DNA from 2 places in the Streptomyces sp. NPDC032745 genome. Region 1 is predicted to be linked to the other one. Evidence: riboswitches for the same ligand, from Rfam matches in the RefSeq annotation. Region 1 holds a riboswitch; the other holds the start of a gene.

Region 1 (4,374 bases):
GGAGATCCGCGAGTTCTTCTACCGCCGCCAGAACTACCTCCACGACACCGACCTCGCCGCCGAGGAACTCGCCCGCACCATCGGGATCCGGCCCGGCGAGGTGGTCCGCGCCCTCTCCGCCCGGCTGGCGGACCGGCACGGCGTACGGGTCGCGGTCGCCGGTGACTCGGCGGCCGGCTCCGAGCGGCTGCACCACTACGCGGAATCCGGGCGCGTGCTCCGGCTCTCCGCCCGCCTGAGGCCGGGCCAGCAGGCCTTCCGGATGGCCACACAGCTGGCCCTGCTCGAGTACGGGGACGAGCTGGACCGGCTCGCCTCGGAGGACTTCCCCGCCGGTTCCACCCCGCACGGCCTCGCCCGGATCGGCATCGCGAACTACTTCGCCGCCGCGCTGATCCTCCCGTACGGCGCCTTCCACACGGCCGCCGAGGGATTCCGCTACGACATCGAGCGGCTCACCGACCACTTCGGCCTCGGCTACGAGACGGTCTGCCACCGCCTGAGCACCCTCCAACGCCCCAGGCTGCGCGGGGTCCCCTTCTCGTTCGTGCGCGTCGACCGCGCCGGGAACATGTCGAAGCGGCAGTCCGCGACCGGATTCCACTTCTCCCGCGCGGGCGGCACCTGCCCGCTGTGGAACGTGTACGAGGCCTTCGCCGCGCCCGGCCGCATCCACGTCCAGGTCGCCGCCATGCCGGACGGTCAGCGCTACCTGTGGACCGCCCGCGCCGTCACCCGGCACCGGGGTGGCTGGGGCGAACCCGGCAAGACCTTCGCGATCGGCCTCGGCTGCGAGATCCGGCACGCCTCGCGGCTCGTCTACTCCGACGGCCTCGACCTGGACGACACCTCCGCCGACACGCCGATCGGCATGGGCTGCCGGATCTGCGAGCGCCTGGAGTGCCCGCAGCGCGCCGTCCCGCCGCTCGGGCGCCCGCTGGCCGTCGACGAGAACAGCAGCACCTTCGTCCCGTACCGGGTCGCCGAGCGCGCGGAGTAGGGCCCCGTCGCGGAGCAGGGCCGGTTCGCGGGAACCGCCCAGCCGGAAGGCCTCCGCCGGCGTCACCGGCTCCCCGGCCCGTACGGCGGGCAGTTCGGCCCAGCCGGGCAGCGAGGTCACCGGCTCCCGTTCGCGCAGGGTGCGTTCCGGGCTGAACCCGCAGGGGAGCAGCAGGACCACCTCCGGACGGGCCGCCCGGACCGCGTCCCAGTCCATGCGCCGGGTGTGTTCGCCCGGCGCGGCGATCAGTGCGTTCACACGTCCGCGCCGTGGGTGGGGTGGACTTACTAGGACGTCCAACTATATGTTCGTGGCAACCCGCGGTGCAGGGAAGCCGGTGTGAATCCGGCGCGGTCCCGCCACTGTGACCGGGGAGTGTGCTCTTCAGTAGTTCAGGCCACTGACGGAAATCCATCCGTCGGGAAGGCCGGAGAGCGCGCGCTGATCCGGGAGTCAGGATACCGGCCGTGGGGTGTTCCGTGTTGTCCACGAGGATGGAGAAGACACGCATGGCACCGGTACGTGACCACGGCCCAGGTGATCCGGCGGAGTACCCGAACGGCACGGCCCTGTCCGCGCGTTCGTGACTCGACGGGCGCTTTCGCGCCCTCACTGTCCCGCGGCCGGCCCCGCGGTGCGCACCCCGGTCGGTGCCGTACCGCGCCCTCGCCGCGCCTTCCTCGGATCCTCACCTGATGAGAGCAGGCTTCGATGGTCCGCGAGCTCACCCATTTCATCGGCGGAAAGCACACGACCGGTACCTCCGGTCTCTTCGCCGACGTCCACGACCCCAACACCGGCGCGGTACAGGCCCGGGTCCCCCTGGCGGGGCGTGCCGACACCGAGGCGGCGATCGCCAACGCCGAGGAGGCCCAGCTGGAATGGGGCCAGTGGAACCCGCAGCGCCGTGCCCGCGTCATGCTGCGTTTCCTCCAGCTCGTCGAGGGCGAACGCGACGCGCTGGCCCGGCTGTTGTCCTCCGAGCACGGCAAGACCGTCGCCGACGCCCACGGCGACCTGCAGCGAGGCCTGGAGGTGGTCGAGTTCGCCGCCGGAATCCCGCACCTGCTCAAGGGCGAGTTCACGGACAACGCCGGAACCGGCATCGACGTGCACTCGCTGCGCAGCCCGCTCGGCGTCGTCGCGGGGATCACCCCCTTCAACTTCCCCGCGATGATCCCGCTGTGGAAGGCCGCCCCGGCCCTGGCCTGCGGAAACGCCTTCATCCTCAAGCCCTCCGAGCGGGACCCCTCCGTACCGCTGCGCCTCGCCGAGCTGTTCCTGGAGGCAGGTCTGCCGCCGGGCGTGCTCAACGTCGTCAACGGCGGCAAGGAAGCGGTCGACACCCTCCTCGAGGACCCGCGCGTCCAGGCCCTGGGCTTCGTCGGCTCCACTCCGGTCGCCGCGCACATCTACGCCACCGCCGCCGCGCACGGCAAGCGCGCCCAGTGCTTCGGCGGCGCCAAGAACCACATGATCGTGATGCCCGACGCCGACCTGGACCAGGCCGCCGACGCCCTCGTCGGCGCCGGATACGGATCGGCCGGCGAGCGCTGCATGGCGATCTCCGTCGCCGTCCCCGTCGGGGAGGAGACCGCGGATGCGCTCGTGGCGAAGCTGAAGGAGCGCATCGCCGCCCTGCGCATCGGCACCTCCGACGACCCGGACGCCGACTTCGGTCCCCTGGTCAGCCGGGACGCCCTCGACCGGGTCGACCGCTACGTCGGCATCGGCGCCACCGAAGGCGCCGAACTCGTCGTGGACGGGCGCGGATTCACCCTTCCCGGGCACGAGAACGGCTACTTCGCAGGAGCCTCCCTCTTCGACCGTGTCACCCCGCAGATGCGGATCTACCGCGAGGAGATCTTCGGCCCGGTGCTGTGCGTCGTACGGGCCGCCGACTACGAGGAGGCCCTGCGGCTGCCCAGCGAGCACCCGTACGGCAACGGCGTCGCCATCTTCACCCGCGACGGGGACACCGCCCGCGATTTCACCCGCCGCGTCAACACCGGCATGGTCGGTGTCAACGTGCCCATCCCGGTCCCCGTCGCGTACCACACCTTCGGCGGCTGGAAGAAGTCCGGCTTCGGCGACCTGAACCAGCACGGCCCGGACGCCATCCGCTTCTACACCCGTACCAAGACCGTCACCTCGCGCTGGCCCTCCGGGGTCAAGGAGGGCGCGAGCTTCACCATCCCGACGATGGGATGAGCACCGTGACCACCCTCACCGAGGACCAGCTCGCTCTCGCCGAGGTCACCCTCGACTTCGCCCAGGAGCAGCTGGCCCCCTACGCCGTGGCCTGGGACCAGGACAAACACTTCCCCGTGGACGTCATCCGCAGGGCCGCCGCACTCGGCCTCGGCGGGATCTACGTCCGCGAGGAGCACGGCGGCTGCGGACTCACCCGAGCCGACGGGGTCCTCGTCTTCGAGACCCTGGCGACCGGCTGCCCCTCCATCGCCGGCTACCTCTCCATCCACAACATGGTCGCCTGGATGGTCGACCGGTACGGCAACCGGCAGCAGCGCGAGCGCTGGCTGCCGGGCCTCTGCTCCGCCGAGACCCTGGGCAGCTACTGCCTCACCGAACCGGGCGCGGGCTCGGACGCCGCCGCGCTGCGCACCCGCGCCGTGCGGGACGGCGAGGACCAGTACGTGCTGACCGGCGTGAAGCAGTTCATCTCCGGCGCCGGAGCCTCCGACGTGTACGTGGTCCTCGCCCGCACGGGCGAGGACGGCCCCCGCGGGATCTCCGCCTTCGTCGTCGAACGCGGCGACCCTGGCGTCTCCTTCGGCGCGAACGAGCGCAAGATGGGCTGGAACGCCCAGCCCACCCGCCAGGTCGTCCTCGACGGCGTCCGGATCCCCGCCGGCCGGCGGCTCGGCGCCGAGGGCGACGGTTTCCGCATCGCCATGCACGGCCTCAACGGCGGCCGCCTCGGCATCGCAGCCTGCTCGCTCGGCGGCGCCCAGAGCGCGCTCGACCGCAGCCTCACCCACCTCGCCGACCGAGAGGCCTTCGGGGCCCGGCTGCTCGAGGCCCAGGCCCTGCAGTTCAGGCTGGCCGAGATGGCCACCGAGCTCACCGCCGCCCGCGCACTGGTCCGGCAGGCTGCGCAGGCCCTGGACCACGGCGACCCGCAGGCCCCCCAGCTCTGCGCCATGGCCAAGCGCTTCGCCACGGACACCGGCTTCTCCGTCGCCGACCGGGCACTGCAACTCCACGGCGGATACGGCTACTTGAGTGAATACGGCATCGAGAAGATCGTCCGGGACCTACGGGTCCACCGGATCCTGGAAGGAACCAACGAGATCATGAACGTCATCGTCGCCCGCGGCCTGACGGAGCACCTTCGATGACCGGGGACGAGG
Region 2 (4,374 bases), on a different contig from region 1:
GCAGCCGTCCAGGAAGGCCTCGCCGCCGAGCACCTCGGCCACCCCGTGGTGGATCTCGTAGCCCGTCACCGGCTCGCCCAGCGCTACACCCTGCGGCCGCGCCAGGGTCTTCTCCCGCTCGAAGCGGATCCGTACGGGCAGCAGGCCGAGCCCGTCCACCGAGCCCGCCCTGGACTCGACCTCGTCCTCGATGTGCTCGCCGAGCACCTGGAAGCCGCCGCAGATGCCCAGCACCGGCCGCCCCTCGGCGGCCCGCCGCAGCAGCGCGTCCGCGAGCCCGCGTTCCCGCAGCCACTCCAGGGCCTTCACCGTGCCCCGGGTGCCGGGTACGACCACCAGGTCCGCGTCGGCCAGTTCCTCGGCCCGGTCCACGAACCGAACCACGACCCCCGGCTCCGCCGCGAGCGCGTCGACGTCCGTGAAGTTCGACATCAGCGGCACCGCGCACACCGCGACCCGCAGCACGTCCTCGCCCACCGGCGGCGCGACCACGGACTCGCGGACCGCCCCGCGCAGGGAGACCCGCAGGCCGTCCTCCTCGTCGATGCCGAGACCGTGCTGGAACGGCAGCACCCCGTACGTGGCCCGGCCGGTCAGGGAACGCAGCATCTCCATGCCCGGCTCCAGCAGCGACACGTCGCCGCGGAACTTGTTCACCATGTATCCGGCGATCAGCGACTGGTCCTGCGGCGACAGCAGCGCCGTCGTCCCGAAGAACGAGGCGAAGACCCCGCCCCGGTCGATGTCCCCGACCACGACCACCGGGAACCGCGCGGCCCGCGCGATGCCCATGTTCACGATGTCGGTCCGGCGCAGGTTGATCTCGGCCGGACTGCCCGCCCCCTCGCAGATCACGGCGTCATACGTGCCCCGCAGCTGCTCCAGGCAGTCCGTGACGACCCCGAGAAGCTGCTCCTGCCTGCCCCCGTGGTAGCCCCGGGCGCTCATCTCGCCCACCGGCTTGCCCAGCAGCACCACCTGGCTGCTGCGGTCGCTGCCGGGCTTGAGCAGCACCGGGTTCATCAGCGCCGTCGGCTCCACGCACGCCGCCTGCGCCTGCATCGCCTGCGCCCGCCCGATTTCGGCGCCCTCGCGCGTCACGAACGAGTTCAGCGACATGTTCTGCGCCTTGAACGGCGCCACCTTCACGCCCTGCCGGGCCAGCCAGCGGCAGATGCCCGCCGTGACCACGCTCTTGCCCGCGTCCGATGTCGTACCGGCGACGAGGAGTCCCCCGCCCAGCTTTCCGCCGCTCACGGGCGTCCCCTCCCAGCAACACGTGACACCGCACAGCGCAGTGCCACACACGTCCCCAGCGCCAGCCACGTCACCTGGCGTGACAGCCGCACCGCCCGTTCGATGTCCGCGACCTGCACCGGCCGCCCCGCCCCGCCGTTCAGCACGGCCCGGTGCTCGACCCGCCCCGCGTACGCCAGGGTGCCCCCCAGCCGTACGCCGAGCGCCCCGGCGAACGAGGCCTCCACCGGGCCGGCGTTCGGGCTCGGGTGCTTGGCGGCGTCCGCACGCCAGGCCCGTACGGCTCCCCGCCGGTCGGGTCCGGCCAGTACGGCGGCCAGGGCGGTCAGCCGGGCGCCCGGCCAGCCCGCGAGGTCGTCGAGCCGGGCCGAGGCCCAGCCGTAGCGCAGGTAGCGCGGCGACTTGTGCCCCACCATCGCGTCCAGGGTGTTCACGGCGCGGAAGGCCAGCAGCCCTGGGACACCGGCGGCGGCGCCCCACACCAGGGCCCCGACCACCGCGTCGGAGGTGTTCTCGGCGACCGACTCCACGACGGCGCGGGCCATCTGCTGCTCGTCCAGGGCCTGCGGGTCGCGCCCGCACAGGTGCGGCAGCCGCTCCCGGGCCACCTCGGCGTCCCCGGCGGCGAGCGCGCCGCCGATGGCGCGGGCCTCACGGCCCAGGGAGGTTCCGCCGACGACGGCCCAGGTGGCCGCTGCGGTCAGGGCGATACGGACGGCCGCGGGCCGGGAGCGCACGGCGCGGGCGCTCAGCGCGCCGACGGCGGCCGCGCCCCCGGCGCACACGAGGGTGTGGAGGAGGCCCCGGGCGCGGTCGTCGCGCCACAGGGCGCCTTCGACGGCGGCGGCTGCTCGTCCGAAGGCGGCCACGGGGTGCCCTCGGCGCGGATCACCGAGGATCCGGTCGCCGATCAGGCCCGCCGTGGCGCCGTACGCGAAGACGCGATCGGCACGCATGGTGGCAGGTATGTCCTCACTCAGGGTCCGCGCCCTGGTTCGACGTGTCCGGCGGTGGGAGTTCCTGGCTCCCGGGGCGCACGTGCCGCGTGCTCCCCGGTGACAGTGGCGGGACCGCGCCGGATTCGCACCGGACTTCCTCTCCATGCCGCCGTATTGGCTCGGGCAGTCCACCACGCACCGCGAAGGCCCGTCAACTCGCCGTTGACCTGCGGCGGGGCGGGTCACCACCCCGGGCCGCAGGTACGGGAAAGCTCCCCCCGGGAAGCCCGGAGGGAGCTTTCGTGCGCCGTGCCCGAATCGGTCAGCTGACGATCAGGTAGATGCCGTACGCCACGGCCGCCGCGACGAGCGCGAAGCAGGCGTACGCGCCGCTGCGGGCCAGGGTGGCGGTGCCGCCCTGCTCGGTGGCGGTCTCGTGCTTGGAGAGGCCCACCAGGCCCAGGGTGAACAGGGCCACGAGCGCGACGGTGGCGGAGAGGCTGACCCCGAAGACGGAGCCGAGTGCTGCCCAGTCGATCTTCATACTGCGGATTCCTCTGTCGTTCTCGGGGTCAGACCGCGGCGGCGGGGGCCGCCGGCGTGGTCGGGGCGGCCGCCGGGATGGTGGCCTTCAGCGCGTCGTCCGTGACCGCGGCGGTCGTACCGGCGGCGGCCTCGGCGGCCACGGTCGGCGGGACGGCGACGGCGGCCATGGCCGTGGTCACGACACCCGGCTCCTCGGCCGCGGCCGGCTGTGCGTCGTTGACGTTGCTGTGGTCGACGACCTGGCGGCGGGAGATGACCCAGATGGCGACGCAGGAGGCGACCAGGAAGAGCGCGACGGCGGCGACGCCGACGTCACCGGTGCGCATGACCAGCTCGGCACCGGAGGCGACGACGGCCGCGGCCGGCAGGGTCAGGCCCCACGCGATGAACATGCGGGTGGCGGTGGACCAGCGGACCACGCCGCCCTTGCGGCCCAGACCCGCACCCATGACGGCGCCGGAGCACGCGTGGGTGGTGGAGAGGGAGAAGCCGAGGGTGGAGGAGGCCAGGATGACGCTCGCGGCCGAGGTCTGGGCGGCGAAGCCCTGCTGCGGCTGGAGGTCGGTCAGGCCGCTGCCCATGGTGCGGATGATGCGCCAGCCGCCCAGGGAGGTGCCCAGGGCGATGGCCATGCCGGCGGAGACGATGACCCAGACCGGCGGGTTGGCGCCGGAGTCCAGGGCGCCGCCGGCGATGAGCGCCAGGGTGATGATGCCCATCGTCTTCTGCGCGTCGTTGGTGCCGTGCGCGAGGGAGACGAGACCGGCCGAGGCGATCTGCCCGGCGCGGTAGCCCTTGGTGGCGGTCTTGCCGCCGACCTTGCCGCCGAGCTTGTACGTGACCTTGGCGGCCAGCATCGAGGCCACACCGGCCACGATCGGCGCGGCGACCGCGGGGAGCAGCACCTTGCTGACGAGCGTGCCGCCGTTGACGGCGCCGAGGCCGGCGGAGGCGACGGCCGCGCCGACCAGGCCGCCCATCAGTGCGTGGGAGGAGCTGGAGGGGAGTCCGACCAGCCAGGTGACGAGATTCCAGAGGATCGCGCCGACCAGGGCGGCGAAGATCACTTCTGGCTGGATGCCCTCCTCGTTGACCAGGCCCTTGGAGATCGTCTTGGCGACCTCCACGGACATGAAAGCGCCGACGAGGTTGAGCACGGCGGACATGGCCACCGCCGTCTTGGGCTTGAGGGCGCCGGTCGAGATGGTGGTGGCCATCGCGTTGGCCGTGTCGTGGAAACCGTTCGTGAAGTCGAACACGAGAGCGGTGATGATCACGATCCCGAGGAGAAGCGTTATGTGCTCCATTTACCCAGGCTTCTGTTTGACGTCAGTGGCTCGGCGACCGTAGGCAACCTGAGTGAACGGAAGATGAACTGACGCGGGCGGAGCGGTGTACTGGCCCGTCGTGCCATCGGGACCTTCGTCCTGATTTTGCCGCTGATACCGCGATTAATGCACGTCAAAGCGGGGTGAACGAAAGGATCCGCGGACGATCAGAGGCCCCTGGACCCGCCCTCGAGGGGTCCTGGAAGAGACCTAGATCACTCCTCCGGCCGGCCCGCCGCGCCGCTGAACGATCCCTTCCCGGCCCCGCCCGGCGGTATGCGGAGCGTTCCGCTCAGGTGGCCCGC

Evidence for each region. A riboswitch is a leader RNA that binds a small molecule or an ion and turns the genes downstream of it on or off. The one in region 1 is predicted to bind cobalamin.
Region 2: linked by a shared signal. The riboswitch ahead of ACZ5WG_RS27450 (cobalamin biosynthesis protein) and the one ahead of ACZ5WG_RS14305 (CoA-acylating methylmalonate-semialdehyde dehydrogenase) in region 1 are both predicted to bind cobalamin.

What each region holds. Positions count from the first base shown of each region.
Region 1 is NZ_JBVING010000005.1:46,949-51,322, reverse strand. Features, by position in the region: gene ACZ5WG_RS14310 (short-chain fatty acyl-CoA regulator family protein) at 1-1,000, shown strand, start outside; cobalamin riboswitch at 1,305-1,484, shown strand; gene ACZ5WG_RS14305 (CoA-acylating methylmalonate-semialdehyde dehydrogenase) at 1,712-3,211, shown strand; gene ACZ5WG_RS14300 (acyl-CoA dehydrogenase family protein) at 3,208-4,362, shown strand; gene ACZ5WG_RS14295 (enoyl-CoA hydratase/isomerase family protein) at 4,359-4,374, shown strand, end outside.
Region 2 is NZ_JBVING010000011.1:235,370-239,743, forward strand. Features, by position in the region: gene ACZ5WG_RS27445 (cobyric acid synthase) at 1-1,242, opposite strand, end outside; gene ACZ5WG_RS27450 (cobalamin biosynthesis protein) at 1,254-2,213, opposite strand; cobalamin riboswitch at 2,253-2,403, opposite strand; gene ACZ5WG_RS27455 (hypothetical protein) at 2,518-2,739, opposite strand; gene ACZ5WG_RS27460 (inorganic phosphate transporter) at 2,768-4,048, opposite strand.